Regions from separate parts of the Arthrobacter sp. G119Y2 genome, predicted to be linked through region 3. Evidence: predicted binding sites of a transcription regulator. Region 3 holds the regulator's gene; each other region holds the start of a gene.
What was found. The regulator LexA, encoded in region 3, represses DNA repair genes until DNA is damaged. The targets are predictions, from matches to a motif close to TCGAACANNTGTTCGA.
Positions count from the first base shown of each region.

Region 1 (5,713 bases), on a different contig from region 3:
AACGCTGCTGGTCCTGCCCCCACCCAAAGGCTCCCAACCGGCCGGCTGCATAGGCCTGGGCACCGGCCGGATCATCGATGGGACCGGGAGCGGGCGCGGGCGGAGGCTGCGGGGCTGGCGGTGCCGGAGAGACAGGTGGGACTGGAGGGGCAGGTTTGGGCTGTGGGACTTGGGGAGCGGGTGTGGGAATTATCACCGGAGCGGGTCCCGTTTCCACCGGCGGCGGAGTGATTCCCCCGCGGTTCCCGGAGTCGTTTTCCCTCTGCCGGTCTGCCTCGCGTGCGGCTTCTTCGGCTTCCCGTGCTACCTGCTGCTCGCGGTAGTCCTCCTCGGCCTGCAGCCCGCGCAACCGCTCCTCTTCGAGCTGAACGCTCGTGTTCCGCAGGGCTGCGAGCTGCGCCAACAGGACCGCGCTGCGCTCTTCCTGTTCCCGGACCGCGGCGTCGGCGGCGGCCGCGGCGGCTTCGGCATCACGGGCCAGCTGCAGCGATTTGGCGGCGGCTTCCTCCCGGGCTTCCCCTGCCGCAGCCTCGCGGTCTTCAAGGCTGCGCAGCACATTGGCGGCAGCCGCGGCTTCAGCCTGCAGCTGGCCGGTGCGCCCGCTTATTCCCTGCAGGGTGGTGAGGCGGTCCATGGCGCCCACTGCCGCATCTGCATCCAGGAGCATCAGCAGGCTGGAGTCCATGCCGCCGGTTTTGTAGGTCTGCGCCGCCAGGGCTCCCATCTGATCGGAAAGCCCGCGCGCCGATGCCGCTGCTTGGGCCCGTTGAACGGAGAGGACTTCGAGGGCCCTTTTGGTGGTTTCAGCTTCCGCCGCGGCCCTCTGATGATCCGCAGAGGCCTGCACCGCCGTGTTTCCCAGGCGCCCCGCGTCGCCGGACAGTTCCCCCAGAAGTGCTTCTATCTCGGCGGACTGCCCTTCCGTGGCTGCCACGCTCGCCTTGGCCTGTTCCACCTCTTCCCAGGAAGGAAAGTCTGCCGCATCGGCGGGCACGGCAGTGAGGACCGCGGCGGCGAGCACCCCGGTCAGCATCACGGATCCCCAGGAAACAAGACTTAACTTCTTCCCCGGCAGCAACATTGACAACATCGGGGTTTAGCCTACGCCACACGGCGGATTATCCCTACGGTTCTACCAATCGTCTTCGGGCTGCTGCTCAAGCACCTCACCGATGACCTCGTTGACCACCCGATAGCCCACCGACGGGGAATATCCCTTGCGTGCCAGCATGGACACCAGACGCCTCGCCTGTTTGTCACGGGCGGCCCGGTCCGTCAGGTCAACGGAGTGCTGGAGCTTGCGGCCGGCCAGGGCGCGCGCTGATTCCAGTTCGTCCTCGTCGCTGACCTGTTCGAGCGCCTCCTCGGCCAAGTCGCCGGTGATTCCCTTCTCAGAGAGTTCACGCTTCAGCGCACTTCTGGCGAGCGACTTTGTCCGGGACCGGCTGGCCACCCACATGCGGGCGAATTCAGCGTCATCAATAAGCTGAACTTCCTCAAAGCGGTCCAGCACCGCTTCGATGACGTCATGGGGGATGTCCTTCTCAGCCAGCTTCACCGCGAGCTGGCGGCGGCTTTTCGGTGCGCTGGTCAGCTGGCGCAGGACAATGTTACGGGCCGTGCCGTAGGGATCGCGTTCCCGCTCCCCCGGCTGCACGGCAACGGGTTCCCCGGAATGACTTTCCGTACCGGGAAACCCGCTGTTGTGCTGCTGCATGGCGGCCTAGGCGTCCTTCGGAACGGCCTTGAGTTTCTTCGGGTCGGCCGGAGCTTCTTCGGCGGGACCGTCAATGCCCAGCTTTTCGCGCAGGCGGCGTTCCAGTTCATCGGTCAGCTCGGGATTATCCCGCAGGAACTTGCGGGCGTTCTCCTTGCCCTGGCCCAGCTGGTCGCCGTCGTAGGTGAACCAGGCGCCGGACTTCTTCACGAAGCCGTGCTCCACGCCCATGTCGATCAGCCCGCCCTCGCGGGAGATGCCGGTGCCGTAGATGATGTCGAACTCGGCCTGCTTGAACGGCGGGGCCATCTTGTTCTTGACGATCTTGGCACGGGTGCGGTTACCGACAGGCACCGTACCCTCCTTGAGCGTTTCAATCCGTCGGACGTCGATGCGCACGGAGGCGTAGAACTTCAGCGCCTTGCCGCCGGTGGTGGTTTCCGGGCTGCCGAACATGACGCCGATCTTCTCGCGAAGCTGGTTGATGAAGATGGCGGTGGTGTTGGTGTGGCTCAGGCGTCCGGCAATCTTCCGGAGGGCCTGGCTCATAAGCCGTGCCTGAAGGCCCACGTGGCTGTCGCCCATGTCGCCTTCGATTTCCGCCCGGGGCACCAGGGCTGCCACGGAGTCAATGACGACCACGTCAACGGATCCGGAGCCAATCAGCATGTCCATGATTTCCAGCGCCTGCTCGCCGGTGTCCGGCTGGGAGACCAGGAGGGAGTCCGTGTCGACGCCGAGACGGGCGGCGTAAATCGGGTCCAGGGCGTGCTCGGCGTCAATGAACGCGGCAATGCCGCCGTTCTTCTGTGCGTTGGCCACTACGTGAAGCGCCAGGGTGGTCTTACCCGAGGATTCAGGACCGTAGATCTCCACCACGCGGCCGCGGGGAAGCCCTCCGATGCCGAGGGCGAGGTCAAGGGCGATCGAACTGGTGGAGATGGTCTCCGCCGGAGCACGGACCTCGTCTCCGAGCCGCATGATCGAGCCCTTGCCGTACTGCTTATCGATCTGGGCCAGCGCTGCTTCAAGAGCCTTTGCGCGGTCGACTGCTGCTGCCATTCTTCACCTCGGTTGTTTGATTTTTGCTTGGCCCGAAGGCCGGGTGTCCTGCTCACCTACGACCATATGCGGCGGCACTGACAAAACAGCGGAGCGGGTTGCTGTGGGGATATCAGGGGTAGTTTGGCGGTCGTTTTGCCCTTGTGTAGGAGCATATCCGCACCCGAACAGATATTCGAATTCCGAACACCGGCGTGTCCGTTATTCCCTTCCGCGCGCCGGCTACTTTTTGGGGGCGATATCCCGGCCCAGGCGGCGTTCGGGCGGCACGTCCTGGACATCGCAGACCGCAAGCCACACTGTCTTGGGCTCAATCCCGCCGCCGAGTGCCTCGGCTGCGGTCTTGCCGCCGAGGGAACCCAGCACCAGGTCGGAGGCCAGCACCCGGGAGTAGGCCGGGCCAAACTCGTCGTCCATCAGCCGCCAGAAATCACTAAGTCGCATCGCTTAATCTTCTCACGGCCGCGGCACCGGCGAACGGCGCCCGCCATCCCCGGGAGGAAATCGGCGCCTTCCGGGGCGGACGCCCCCGCCCCGGGACCGTGGCGCCGTCGGCACCCCCGCCATCGGCCCGGCAGGTGCCGGGCCCTAGAATGGAACCATGACCGAGCAGGCATCCTCCCCCCGCCCCCGGCAGCATGAAGCCGCCATCGAGACGCTGGAGCATGCCCTCTCCGTGCTGTGGCGCCGTGCGCGGTCCAATTCGCACAAGGTGGCGCGCGAGGTGCACCCGGACATGGAGCCGGCAGCCTACGGCCTGCTGTTGCTGCTTCAGCAGCAACAGGCCATGCGCCTGACCGACATCGCGGCCAGCATAGGCATCGGCAAACCGTCCATCAGCCGGCAGATCGTCATGCTCGAGAGCCTCGGCCTTGTGCAGAAGCATGCCGATCCCCAGGACGGCCGGGCGCAGGCTATTTCCCTGACTCCGGCCGGGGCTCAGGCGCTGGCCCGCACCCAGGCAGCACGCAAGGATCTCTTCCGCACGCTGCTGGATGGCTGGGATGACGAGGAGCTGGTGCAGCTGGGATCGCTGCTGACGAAACTCAACGAATCCTACGCACGGGAACGCTGAGCGGATCCGCCTCCGGCATCCGGGCAGGCCAACGGGCCCGGGGGCGGATTAGTCCGGATGAGCCCGCGCATGAAAAAAGACCCCGCCGTTGCCGGCGGGGTCTTTTTCATCATGCGGAGGCATGCCGTCCTGGTGCGGCGGCGTGCCCGATGTAGGTCTACGGTGTGCGGGCCAGATCCCGCGCCATGTCATCCGGAAATTCGCGGGCAAACTCGCGCGAGAATTCGGATGGAACGGTGTCGGGTATGGCGATGCCTTCTGCGCTCGCCACCCGGTCGCTGACCTCACGAAGCATCAGAGACAGGGGCACATCCAGCGCGGTGCAGATCGAGGAGAGAAGTTCCGACGAGGCTTCCTTCTGTCCCCGCTCCACCTCGCTGAGGTAGCCAAGGGAAACGCGCGCGCTGTGCGAGACCTCGCGCAGGGTACGACCCTGACGCTGACGGACATCGCGCAGTACGTCGCCAATTTCATGACGAAGAACAACCATTTTGCGCTCCTTTGGCTCCCGGCGTGCATCTTCCGCCAACCCTACATCCCGCCAGCGAATAACGCCGTTCACGGATACGGGTTGCTTAACCATCTGTATCGTCCTGCTCCTTATATGGTCCGGCTGCGGCTTCACCGCAGCTATCTAAAGATCGTAGTTCGGAAACCTTGGCGGTTCCTGATACTAACAACTGAGCGCCGCCGGGTTTTGTTCCCGGCACCGTTCGCACGTTCCTGATGCCCTATTAACGTCTGTCCCTAAGGACCCGGGCAAGCATTGACAGTGCTTCGTCGCAGGCCTGCCCTCGGATGGCTGCCCTGTCCCCCGAAAAGAAAAATTCCCGGACTGTGGTCCGCTCCGGAGCGGCCACCGCGATAAACACGCAGCCCACAGGCTTGCCGTCATGCGGTTCGGGGCCTGCAGCACCTGTGGTCGCAACACCGATATCCGCCCCCAGGACCCGCTGTGCACCCTCGGCCATCTGCTTGGCGACCTCGGCGTCGACGGATCCCGCAGTCGCCAGCAGGTCGCCGTCGACCCCCAGGACTTTTTTCTTCACAAAGTTGGCGTACGCGACCACACCGCCGAGCAGCACCGCGGAAGCTCCGGGTACGGCTCCCAGTCCGGCAGCCACCAGGCCGGCGGTGAGTGACTCGGCGGTAGCAACCGTAAGCCCCGCCGCGGCTGCGGCCGCTACCACTGCCGGCGCATCAGCGGTGCCGGCCGAACTCACCGGCTGCCCGGATTCTGCAGGGCCCGGCGGCGCAGCTTCACGGCCTGGATGATGTAGTCCACCCCCGTCACCACGGTGATGACGACGGCGGCCGCCATAACGACTGCGCCGATCCACCAGGCCCAGGCGCCCAGCCATGCGGTCAGCGGCAGGAGCAGAAGGAAGATGGCCAGGGTCTGAACGACCGTCTTGAGCTTGCCGCCGCGGGAGGCTGCCATCACGCCGTAGCGGATCACGACGAACCGGAGAACGGTAATGCCGATTTCGCGGACCAGGATCACGATGGTTACCCACCACCACAGCTCGCCCAGCGCGGACAGCATCACCAGTGCCGACCCGATCAGCAGCTTGTCCGCAATGGGATCGGCGATCTTGCCGAAGTCGGTGATCAGGCCGCGGCTGCGGGCCAGGTCGCCGTCGAGCTTGTCAGTGTAGATGGCCACTGCAAAAGTCGCCACCGCGAGCCAGCGGTACAGTCCGTCCCGCCCGTCGTCGGACAGGAGCAGCCAGATAAACAGCGGAACCATCAGGATCCTGATGACCGTCAGCACGTTGGCGATGTTCAGGACGGGGACATTCCCGGAAGAAGAGTTGCTCACTGTTCCAGCCTAACGCCGAATCAGCGCCCGGTTAGAT
Region 1 covers NZ_JBBPFS010000003.1:1,212-6,924, forward strand. The annotation lists gene WKB88_RS06610 (lytic transglycosylase domain-containing protein) at 1-1,033, opposite strand, end outside; gene WKB88_RS06615 (regulatory protein RecX) at 1,133-1,717, opposite strand; gene recA (recombinase RecA) at 1,724-2,779, opposite strand; gene WKB88_RS06625 (DUF3046 domain-containing protein) at 3,002-3,223, opposite strand; gene WKB88_RS06630 (MarR family winged helix-turn-helix transcriptional regulator) at 3,381-3,854, shown strand; gene WKB88_RS06635 (helix-turn-helix domain-containing protein) at 4,012-4,437, opposite strand; gene WKB88_RS06640 (CinA family protein) at 4,589-5,077, opposite strand; gene pgsA (CDP-diacylglycerol--glycerol-3-phosphate 3-phosphatidyltransferase) at 5,074-5,676, opposite strand; gene WKB88_RS06650 (FtsK/SpoIIIE family DNA translocase) at 5,697-5,713, opposite strand, start outside.
Region 1: a site for LexA is predicted at 2,943-2,958, ahead of recA (recombinase RecA). Genes of this name have one in related genera too.

Region 2 (5,713 bases), on a different contig from region 3:
GTGCCGGCCCGGCCCGACAGATGCTCCATGCTCTGGGGCAGTGTGGGGCCAAAGGGACTCTCAGGAGCTTCCGGCCCACAGGAGAGGACCAAACCCTTGTCACACCCGGTTGCCACATCTGCATTAACAGCTGACCGCATCCCGCCATCCATATACGGGTGGCCGTTGATGGACACGGGCGGCCACGCTCCGGGAACGGTGCAGCTGGCGGCCACCGCGAGGGCCAGTTCAACACCGGACGATGCATCGAAAACTGTGAAGGCGCCGTCGTCGGCATTTACCGCCGTCACCTTCAGCAGCTTGGGCGGCCAGGTCGGTTGCGGCAGAAGCGACCGGATGGTGCGTACCCAGGCATCCTCTGAAAGCCCCTTGGCGGCTGCCCGCGCCAGGGCACCCAGCCGCGCCCGAGCTTCCTGCTCGCCTCCCGGGCCGCGCGCGGCGTCGGCCATCATGTTCAGAAACCCGTCGGTGCTGAAGTGCGCCAGCTCCCCCTGCTCCATAGCCGTTTCCGCCGAATCGTCCTCCCGGAGCTGCGCCGCCAGCACCTGACGCACCACTCCGAACCGCAGGGCAGCGCCGACAACGGAGCCTGCGGATGTGCCCACCACCAAGTCAGCGTCGTTCAGTTCGATGCCGTGCTCCAGCAGGGCAGCCAGAACACCCATCTCCCAGGCAATTCCCGCCACTCCCCCGCCACCAAGAACCACCGCGCGCGTCTCATGCTTATTAGTCATGCGGGCAGTCTAGACGTGCACCCCGTGATGCTCGCCACAACTTTTCCGTGTCACGGTGCCGGGGTATTCAATGGAGACATGGCATTGCGTGTATTGATGGTTGGCCGGAAACACGAAGACTGGGTTGTGGACGGTATCCGCCGCTACGAAAAAAGGCTGAAGAAGCCTTTTGACCTCACCTGGGTCTCCATTCCCCATTCTGCGCGCGAGGGCGACGCCGCACGCAAGGAGGAATCGGAGCGCCTGTTGTCCAAGCTTGGCAACGACTACGTCATCCTGCTCGATGAGCGGGGCAAGGCCATCACCTCTCCGGCTCTGGCGAAGACGCTGCAGAAGCCCCTCGACAATTCCCGCAATGTCACGCTGATTATCGGTGGAGCGTACGGAGTGGATGAAAGCGTTCATGCCCGCGCGGATTTCATCTGGTCCCTGTCACCTCTGGTTTTCCCGCATCAGCTCGTTCGCCTCATCCTCGCCGAGCAGGTGTACCGCGCGCAGGAGATCGCCGGCGGCCGTCCGTACCACCACGAATAGCTGATGGTTTCCCTCCAGGGCCCTGCATACCCCTCCCGGTACAGTGGAATCGCCCCCAAACACCACCGCGCGGCGAAGTTCCGCCGTCGCTCTTCGCCCTGCGCGCCCCGCGCTCTGAAAGGTTCTCCATGCGTTCGCTTGTTCTTCGTTCCCTGACGTCCGCCGGAGCAGCAGCCGTTCTCATGGCTGTCGGCATGGGTGCTGCCTCTGCACATGTGCATGTTCACCCGGATTCCACGGAGGCAGGAGAGTCAACGCTCCTCACCTTTGAGACCTCCCACGGCTGCTCGGGTTCGCCGACGACGGCGGTCACGGTCACTCTGCCGGAACAGATCACCGATGCCACTCCCACCGCCCACCCCGGCTGGACGATCAGCAAAGTTACCGAGGAATTCGCAGAACCGCGGGTGCTGGAGAACGGAACGAGCATTGCGTCGCGGACGAGCCAGGTGGTTTTTACGGCTGTTGAACCGCTGCCCGACGGCGTCCGGGACACCTTCCAGCTCAGCGTGCGGCTCCCCGATGCAGCAGGAGAGACTTTGGCATTCCCCGTTCTCCAGTCCTGTTCCGAGGGTGAAACCGACTGGGCACAGCTCCCGGCGGAGGGCCAGCCGGATGCCGATCTTGAGTCTCCGGCCCCGGCGTTCACCGTCTCGGAAGGTTCCGGAGACTCGGATGCTTCCCATGACGGAGAGTCCCACGACGATGCGGGAGATAGGGAAGACGGCACCGGGGACAGGGAAGACGGCCAGGACCGCAATGATGCCGTGGACGAGGATGACATTGAGGCCGCCGCAGTTGCCGGTTACGCGGGTCTGGGTGCCGGCGTCCTCGGACTGGTCCTGGGAGCCACAGCACTGTACCGGACGCGGAAACCGTAACGGTTGCGGCGTCATTTACGGTGCCTCCGGCGCTTCGTAATTGACGCTCCCCCTCCCTGAGGACAGGGTAAGGCTATGAATATGCGGTTGTGGAAGTCTTCGTCAGTATCAGCTGTGGCCATTGGTGCCGTTTTAGCTCTCGCCGGTTGCGGATCGGGCGGAGGGGAGGCAGCGTCGTCCGAGTCGCCGTCGTCGTCGTCGTCGTCGTCGTCCAGCGTCTCTCCGAGTGCGAGCGCACCGGCCAGCCCCGCAGCTTCTGATCCCGGGACGGCGGTGCCGACGCAGACTGCCGCAGCTCCGGTTCCACCAGCCGGGGCCGCTTCCTGTTCAGCCGCCGATCTCGCGGGGTCGGTAGAGGAGAACATTGGCGGCGGTGCTGCCGGCAGCGTCTATCGGACTCTGGTCCTCACCAACGTTTCAGCGGCGCCCTGCGCCGCAGCACAGGGCTATCCGGGCGTTTCCTATATCAATGCCGCCGGCCAGCCGCTGGGAGCAGCCGCTGTCCGCTCAGGCGGACCGGTCACCGGGGAACCGCTTCTTCTGGAACCGAACCAATCCGTGGTTTCTGAGCTGAAGGAAACCCGCGCGGAAAACTACGGCGAAGATTGTGTTTCCGAACAGGCAACCCAGCTGGTCGTGTATCCGCCGGACGACCTTGAGTCGCTGAACATCGACCACCAGATTCTTGCCTGCGCCAACCCGAACGTTGAGCTGCTCAGCGTCGGCCCCGTCCAGAAGCGGTAGGTTCTGCGGGCGAGGCATTCGCGGTACTCCTCCACAGGATCCTTTGTCTCGGCTGCCCCAAGGAATTGTCCACATAGAAAAGTTCTTCCAGCCATGGTCGCCTGTTTCCTGAAGAATTGATTCATGCAGACAGCGGCTGAAATGAAGGATCCCGACTTTTCGGGAGTGCTTACCTTCCTGGCGTCCGTGGGAGAAGCGTCCGAGAGAGTCCAGCACCTGAGCCGTCACGCCGTGCAAGCCAGCGCAATGATGGCCCCGGGAGAAGCAGCGGTCCTCGCGGCGGACATCGAAGCCATTTCACGGCGGGTGGAATACCTCCAGGTAGTCTGCGCAGGGGCCCTGGAGAGACACCGGGTTATCGACAGCTTCGGCGCGGTAGGTTCAGGAGGAGAAGCCCTCGGTGCAGAAGGTTCGGATGCGGTAGTTACCGGTGTGGCCAGTTCCTGTTCGGACTGTCTCCCCGCGGAGGCTTCGGGTGCAGAGCGTCCAGGTACAGGAGTTGCCGGTGTGGCCAGTTCCGGTTCGGACAGCCAAGCGTCGTCTGCACACTCTGCCGATCTATCCGGATGGAACAATACGTGGGGACAATCAGAGCCGTCCTGCGAGCTTGGGAATAGTGAAAAAGTCCGTGCTGAATTCCGGAGCACGGCAGATTACATGCGCTGCCGTCTCCGGATCAGCCGCGCCGAAGCGCAGCGGCGTCTTCGGCTGGCCGCATACCTGGTGCCCTCCAGCAGCACCAGCGGACAGATTCTCCCGCCCGATCTGCCGGTCCTCGCGGACGCTTCCGCAAGCGGACTGGTGTCCTCCGCAGCAGCAGCTATTGTCGCCAATGCCGTTGATGAAATCCGGCACCGTACAGATGCCGCGACGGGTTCAACCGTTGAGGCTGATCTCGCTTCCCTTGCTGTCCGTCAGGACACGGACTTCCTCGTCAGAGCAGCCCGCCGATGGGTGCTGCTGGTTGACCAGGACGGAGCGGAGCCAACGGTTGAGGAGCTGCGCCGCTTTCAGGGAGTGTTTCCCGGCCGAAAAAAGAACGGCCTCAATCATCTGAGCATCTATTGCACCGATGACCAGCACGAGACACTGCTGACGGTGATGAACGCAGCTGCAGGGCCTCGGATACAGCAAGCGCCCGCACCGGGGCGGGACGGCGAGGGACCGGCCCACAGCGGCGAAGGCGGCGATGTCATGGCTGCTGAAGGAAGGGTCACCAACAGTCCGGCTGGTGTCGAGGGCAGAGACGGCACACCAGCTAATCCCGACACCTTCTCCCGTTCAGATGTCCGCACGCGGCCCCAGCGACTGCTCGGCGGACTCGTTGATGCAGCGAAAACCGCCCTCGCGACAGGCGGCGTCCCTGCTTCAGGCGGTCTCCGTCCGCAGGTGCTGGTGACGATCGATTCGGCATCTCTGCTGCAGTCCTTCGATTACGGCTCCCTCCTCAAGCCGATGGACGGCCCGGAGCCGCAGCCGAAGGCCCCTGCAGGACCGGAAAACACACCGGTATCCGGATCCGCAGCGGGATACGGACAGACAGCAGGGCCCGGGCACACAGCGGGATACGGGCACACAGCAGGGCCCGGACAGCCAGCAGGGCCCGGGCACACAGCAGGCTACGGACAGCCAGCAGAGCATGGAAACGCAGTCAGACCCGGAACCTTTGCCTTCTCCGGTCCTGTTAGCGCGGCAACAGTTCGCAGGCTCGCCTGTGACGCCGAGCTGTTGCCCGTCGTACTCTCCGGTGAGGGCAGAATTCTGGACATAGGCCGTGCCCAACGAATATTCCCGCCGCATCTTCGCAAAGCCCTCCATGCCCGAGACGGCGGCTGTGCTTTTCCCGGGTGCACGATTCCAGGACCTTGGACTGAAGCCCACCACATTCGGCACTGGAACCACGGCGGACCGACCTCTACGGACAACGGAGTACTGCTCTGTTCGCATCACCACCACGAAGTACATAAGGAAAACTGGCACATCGATGTGAGGTCAGGCGTGCCGTGGTTTGTTCCGCCGGCATATGTGGATCCCGATCGAAATCCGCTACGGAACACCTTCTTCCGTGCCGGGCTGAGCTCTGGATACTCCGGTCAGGCATCCGCAACGATCCGGGTGTCGTGAACGGATCTGCAGTCCCGGATTCGGCCTCCAGCCAAACCGCCCCTTCAAGGGTCAAAAGTGTCAGGGCAGTGCGGAAGAATAGGTCGCATGACATCGGGAGCTTCGGTGCTGCAGAAGTTCACCCCCGCCACCAGAGAGTGGTTCGAGGGTGCCTTTGATGTGCCAACACCTGCTCAAACCGGAGCATGGGAAGCCATCTCTGAAGGATCGAATGCGCTGGTGGTTGCACCCACCGGTTCCGGTAAAACGCTCGCGGCCTTCCTGTGGGCGCTGGACAGTTTTATTGCCTCAGCCGCCGGCACTACCGCGGCCATAACTTCTGAAACAGATGCAGCTTTCGAAACGGCTCCAGCGTCGGAATCTGCATCAGCTCCGGCATCCCAAGCGACTCCGGCTGTCTCCAATGACGCGTCTTCCACGATCAATCCCGGCAAAACTGCCAAGACCGCCGGCCGTAAACGAAACACGGAACCGAAACGCAAAACCAAGGTTCTGTACATTTCACCGCTGAAGGCACTCGGCGTCGATGTCGAACGGAACCTGCGTTCTCCCCTCATCGGGATCACCCAAACGGCAAAACGCCTGGGCCTGTCGACACCGGCCATCACAGTTGGGGTCCGCTCCGGAGATACACCTCAAAATGAACGCCGGGCACTGCTGACCCGGCCCCCGGACATCCTGATCACCACACCCGAG
Region 2 covers NZ_JBBPFS010000007.1:97,389-103,101, reverse strand. The annotation lists gene WKB88_RS15280 (patatin-like phospholipase family protein) at 1-734, opposite strand, end outside; gene WKB88_RS15275 (23S rRNA (pseudouridine(1915)-N(3))-methyltransferase RlmH) at 813-1,268, shown strand; gene WKB88_RS15270 (YcnI family copper-binding membrane protein) at 1,397-2,149, shown strand; gene WKB88_RS15265 (DUF4232 domain-containing protein) at 2,231-2,893, shown strand; gene WKB88_RS18255 (DUF222 domain-containing protein) at 3,017-5,017, shown strand; gene WKB88_RS15250 (DNA glycosylase AlkZ-like family protein) at 5,105-5,713, shown strand, end outside.
Region 2: a site for LexA is predicted at 2,968-2,983, ahead of WKB88_RS18255 (DUF222 domain-containing protein). Genes of this name have one in related genera too.

Region 3 (5,713 bases):
GGCCTTGCTCATCGTCCGGGACACGATGAGGCGCTCACGTCCGGGCAGCAGCTGCAGGGCACTGGGGGTTCCGGCGTGGAAGAACTCGGCGTAGGCCTCATCCACGATCACGATCGCCTGCGAGGCAGCGCCGGCTTCATAGACGGCTTCGATGACATCAAGCGAGAGCGCCGTGCCGGTGGGGTTGTTGGGCGTGCAGAGGAAGACAATGTTCGGAGCCTGCTCGCGGACCTGGTCCGCTGCGGCGTCTGCCGTGAGGGTGAAGTCCTCGCTGCGCAGGCCCGTGACGTAGCGGGTGCCGGTGCCGCTGGCCAGCAGCGGATACATGGAATAGGTGGGCGGGAAGCTCATAGCTGTCCGTCCGGGGCCGCCGAAGGCCTGGAGGATCTGCTGAAGGACCTCGTTTGAGCCGTTGCCCGCCCAGATGTTTTCCGTACCCAGGCCGTGGCCGAGATATGCGGCGAGGCGCTCCCGGAGTTCGGTGAACTCGCGGTCCGGGTAGCGGTTCAGGCCTGCCACGGCCCGGTCAACGGAGGCGGCGATGGCCTTCCGCACCTGCTCGGGCAACCCGTGCGTGTTCTCGTTGACGTTGAGCAGGATGGGCACGTCAAGCTGCGGAGCACCGTAAGGCGCAAGTCCGCGAAGGTCATCGCGCAGGGGAAGTCGGTTCAGTCTCTCCAGCTGTTCAGTCACCACTACAGCTTAAGACTCCAAGGCGGGGCGGGAAGAATCCCCGTGTCGCAGCAGCGGGTTGTTACGTTCTGAGTTGTGCTTGGAACGGACCCGGGATTCAGGACTGGACCGGAATGAACAGCTGCACTCCGGCCGGCACGCGCTCGCTGGGCAGGTTGTTCAGTTCCATGATGTCGGCGACCACATCCCGGGGGTCGCGTTCCGGGGCGAATTCCTCGGCCAGGGCCCAGAGGGAGTCACCGGGAGTGACGCTCACCTGAAGGGTCCGCGTGACGTCCGGCCCGCCGTTCGAGGCGACGGCCGGGGCGGTGAAGAAGCCCAGCACGGTTAGCGCGGCAGCGGCCGTGAGCATCAGCGGCAAGCCGATAAACACCAGCCGGCCCCGCCGCGTGAGCCGGAGCCGGGCCGCCGGAGCCTGGTCTCCGGAGGCTGCGGCGGGCGAAACAGCTTCCGGCCCGGCTGCGGGCCGGGCCGGAGCCTGGGCGAAGGGGGCAGAGGTCCGGGACAGTGTGGATAATGCGTGGGCTGGCATGGAAATACCTTTCCGGTTCGAGAGCAGCAACGGCAGAGCCGAAGCTGTATTCGAATAAGTGAAAGCGGTGCGGAGTGAAGATTTCGAAACTATGTTCGAAGGTTGTGAACTCATTTCTAGCACCTATCTACTAATAAAGTCGAGACTCGCTCGAACAAATGTTTGAAAAGGCCGCTCCCCTCGCCTAGCGTTGAGTCCAGAGGAAGAGGGTTCGGCGGTTCACACCGGGCCGGTGCGGGGCGCGGGCCCCGGAACGGTTCGAACAGGACCACTGAATCAGCTGCCTCTGACATTCCCGCCGGCACGGCTTGCACAGCGTTCCGGCCCAGACATCCGCCCGACCAGCTCCGGCACCGCCCGGACCAGCTGACCCGAAGGGAACCCCACGTGGCCCGCAGGACTGCTTCCGAAGACAGCACCAATCAGCCAGCTGCGACCGGCACCCGTGCGCGCGCGAAAGGCCTCACTCCGCGGCAGAAAACCGTCCTTGAGATGATCCAGCGGTCCGTGAGCACCAACGGGTACCCGCCCACCATGCGGGAAATCGGGGACACCGTGGGTCTGGCGAGTCTGTCCAGCGTGACCCACCAGCTCATGCAGCTGGAGAAGCTCGGCTACATCCGCCGCGACCCCAAACGCCCCCGCGCCATGGAAATCCTCATTCCGCTGATGCTGCGCGACGGACAGCCGACTTCCCCCGGCGCCGACGGGGAGCCTTCGGACAGCCCACGCCGCACCGAGCCGGCGCTCCCGGCCGCAGGCGGCTCCGGCAGTGCAGGCGGCCGCTCCGCCGAGGGTGAGGTCGCCTCCGCGGGCCTGGCCACGGTCACCGAGCTCTCCACCTCCGTGGACACTGCCATGGTTCCCCTGGTCGGCCGGATCGCTGCCGGCGGGCCCATCCTGGCCGAGCAAGTGGTTGAGGACATCATGCCGCTGCCGCGCCAGCTCGTGGGACACGGTGACCTCTTCATGCTCCGGGTCTCGGGTGATTCCATGGTGGACGCCGCCATCTGCGACGGTGACTGGGTGGTGGTACGCCGCCAGCCCACAGCCGAGAACGGCGACATCGTAGCCGCCCTGCTGGACGACGAGGCCACGGTCAAAACGTTCCGCCAGCGCAACGGCCACACCTGGCTGCTGCCGCAGAACACCCGCTACGAGCCCATCGTGGGCGACCACGCCGTCATCATGGGCAAAGTCGTCTCGGTCATGCGCTCCCTCTAGCCCGACACACGCCAGACGACGCACACAAAAGGGCGGCCGGATTCTTTCCGGCCGCCCTTTTGCTTGTCTTCTGTTCTACTTCCGGGCTCCGGGAACCTTCTCCTGCGCCGCAGACTGCTCGGCCAGGCGGCCCAGCACCGACAGGACCACGGAACGGTCCGTCGTGGACCAGAACGGCGGCAGAGCGGCCCGCAGGAAACTGCCGTAGCGGGCAGTGGCCATCCGGGAGTCCAGGATGGCCACCACTCCGCGGTCTCCGGCGGCGCGGATCAGCCGCCCGGCCCCCTGCGCCAGCCGGACTGCGGCATGCGTTGCAGCCACCGACATGAACCCGTTCCCGCCGGCTTTGGCCACCGCGCGGGTGCGGGCCGTCATGAGCGGGTCGTCCGGACGCGGGAACGGGATCCGGTCAATGAGCACCAGACGGCAGGCGGTTCCCGGCACGTCAACGCCCTGCCAGAGCGACATGGTGCCGAACAGGCAGGTGTCGGGCTCCTCGGAGAACTGCTTGACGAGCGAGGACATCGAGGACTCCCCCTGGCACAGGATCGGAAAATCCACCCTGGTCCGCATTGCGTCGGCCGCGTCTTCGGCGGCCCGGCGTGAGGAAAACAGTCCCAGCGCCCCGCCGTTGGATGCTTTCAGCAGCGCCTCGATTTCGTCCAGCTGCGCCTCGGAGGTGCCCCGTTCGGGCTTGGGCAGATCCTTGGCCACGTACAGCACACCCTGGCGCGGATAGTCGAAGGGGCTGCCGACGTCGGTGCCCGTCCAGGAGGGTGCCCCGGGGCCCAGGAGCCCCAGCGCGCCGGCCACCGGACCGAACTCGGAACCGATGGCCAGGGTTGCCGAGGTCAAAACCACCGTGTGGCCGTCAAAGAGTCCTTCACGCAGCCTCCCGGCCACCGACAGCGGCGCAACGTTCAGGGTGGCCGGAGCGGTCTCATCCGGCGGGGAGTAGCCGCCCGACGGCGAGAAGGAGCTGGGCCGTGACGCCCAGATCACTTCCCCGGCATCGGGGGCGGAAACGAGCCGCTCACAGATGCCCAGCACGGCCATGAGGCGGGACCTGGCGGTCTGGCGCCCGCCGTCGGCCGTTTCCCCGGGCTCCGGCTTGGAATCGGACAGGGCCACCCGGCAGGCCTCGCGGACGCGGCCCACCGCCTGTTCCTGTTCCTCGTTCAGCCCGCTGGCCAGCAGCCCGGACGGAATGCCTTCCAGGGACTTGTCGAAGGCGCGCCCGGCCTGGGCCAGTTCTTCGACGCTGGCGGAGGTGTGCTTGCGCGCCGCGGTGACAGCGGCGGAAATTACGGTTCCGGAGAGCTGGCCGGTGACGGCGCCGGTCACCCGGTCCTGCAGCTCATGGGCCTCGTCGATGACCACCACGTCATAGTCCGGCAGCACAGCCAGACCCTCGAACGCGGCGATGGCCAGCATCGCGTGGTTGGTGATGACGACGTCGGCCACCGCAGCCTGGGCACGGGCGCGTTCACTGAAGCACTCGGCGGCCATCGGGCATTTCTGGGCGCCCAGGCACTCCATGGACGTCACTGAAACCTGGCGCCAGGCTTTGTCGCTCACGCCCGGAACAAGGTCGTCGCGGTCTCCGGTGTCGGTCTCCTCGGCCCATTCACGCAGCCGCACCACTTCCCGTCCCATCGCCGAGGTGGGCGAGGGTGCGGGATGGCCCACGGCGCGGTCTTCGCCGAGCGTAAACAGAGCACCGGCGGGATCCTCCTCTTCCGGGAATCCCCCGCCGGTCTTGTGCAGGCAGACGTAGTTGCTGCGGCCCTTGAGCAGCGCGACGTCGACCTCGCGCGGCAGCTTGGGCTTGAGCGTCTTGAGCAGGCGCGGCAGGTCCCGGCCCACAATCTGGGACTGCAGCGCCAGCGTGGCGGTGGAGACCAGCGTGGGCTTGGTGCTGTCCAGCGCGTGGTGGATCAGCGGCACCAGGTAGGCCAGCGACTTGCCGGTTCCGGTGCCCGCCTGAACCAGCAGATGCTGTCCCTCGTCAATGGCCTGCGTGACCTGGCGGGCCATTTCGTGCTGGCCCGGGCGGTTTTGGCCGCCCATGCCGGCTACGGCGGTGTCCAGCAGATCCAGGACTTCGCCGGTGGTGTCTTTACTCATGGGTGACGAAGGGCTCCAGTTCAGCTGCCAGGCCCTCGCGGACCATCACGTGCAGGCGGGTTCCTGCCTCGGCGTGTTCCACGGAAAGGATTTCCGTGTCCGAGCTGTGCAGCCGGGAGACAATCTCACCGCGGTCATAGGGCACCAGCAGGTGCAGGTCCACGCCGGGGCGGGGAATGCCTTCGGAGATGGCTTGCAGCAGCTCGTCGACGCCCTGGCCGGTCCGGGCGGAGACCACAACGTGGCGGCGTTCCTTCTGGCGCAGCCGTTCCAGGACAAACGGATCAGCGGCGTCGGCCTTGTTCAGGACGATGATCTCCGGAATGTTGCGGGCATCCACATCCGTGAGGACAGTGCGGACAGCGGCGATCTGGCCCTCGGGGTCCGGATGCGAGGCATCCACCACGTGCAGGATCAAATCCGCGTCGGCAACTTCCTCAAGCGTTGAGCGGAACGCCTCCACAAGCTGGGTGGGCAGCGAACGGACAAAGCCAACCGTGTCCGCCAGCGTGTAGCCGATGCCGTCTTCGGTCTGGGCCTTGCGAATGGTGGGGTCCAGGGTGGCGAACAGTGCGTTCTCCACCAGGACGCCGGCATCCGTGAGCCGGTTCAGCAGCGAAGACTTGCCGGCGTTGGTATAGCCGGCAATGGCCACCGACGGAACCTCGTTGCGCTGCCGGTTGGCGCGCTTCGTTTCCCGGGCTGGTTTCATTCCTGCGATTTCGCGGCGCAGCTTCGCCATGCGGGTGCGGATCTTCCGGCGGTCCAGTTCGATCTTGGTTTCACCGGGGCCGCGCGAGCCCATGCCTGCGCTGGCGCTGCCGACCTGGCCGCCGGCCTGGCGGGACATGGATTCGCCCCAGCCGCGCAGGCGCGGAAGCAGGTATTCCAGCTGTGCCAGTTCCACCTGGGCCTTGCCCTCGCGGGACTTGGCGTGCTGGGCAAAGATGTCAAGGATCAGCGCAGTCCGGTCGATGACCTTGACCTTGACAATGTCTTCCAGGCCGCGCCGCTGTGACGGGGCCAGTTCGCTGTCCACAATGACCGTGTCGGCACCGGTGGCCATCACGATGTCCTTGAGTTCCTGGGCCTTGCCCGAGCCCAGGAACGTCCCGGGGTCCGGCTTCAGGCGCCGCT
Region 3 covers NZ_JBBPFS010000011.1:47,370-53,082, forward strand. The annotation lists gene WKB88_RS17680 (histidinol-phosphate transaminase) at 1-693, opposite strand, end outside; gene WKB88_RS17685 (LysM peptidoglycan-binding domain-containing protein) at 791-1,225, opposite strand; gene lexA (transcriptional repressor LexA) at 1,613-2,449, shown strand; gene WKB88_RS17695 (ATP-dependent DNA helicase) at 2,525-4,576, opposite strand; gene hflX (GTPase HflX) at 4,569-5,713, opposite strand, start outside.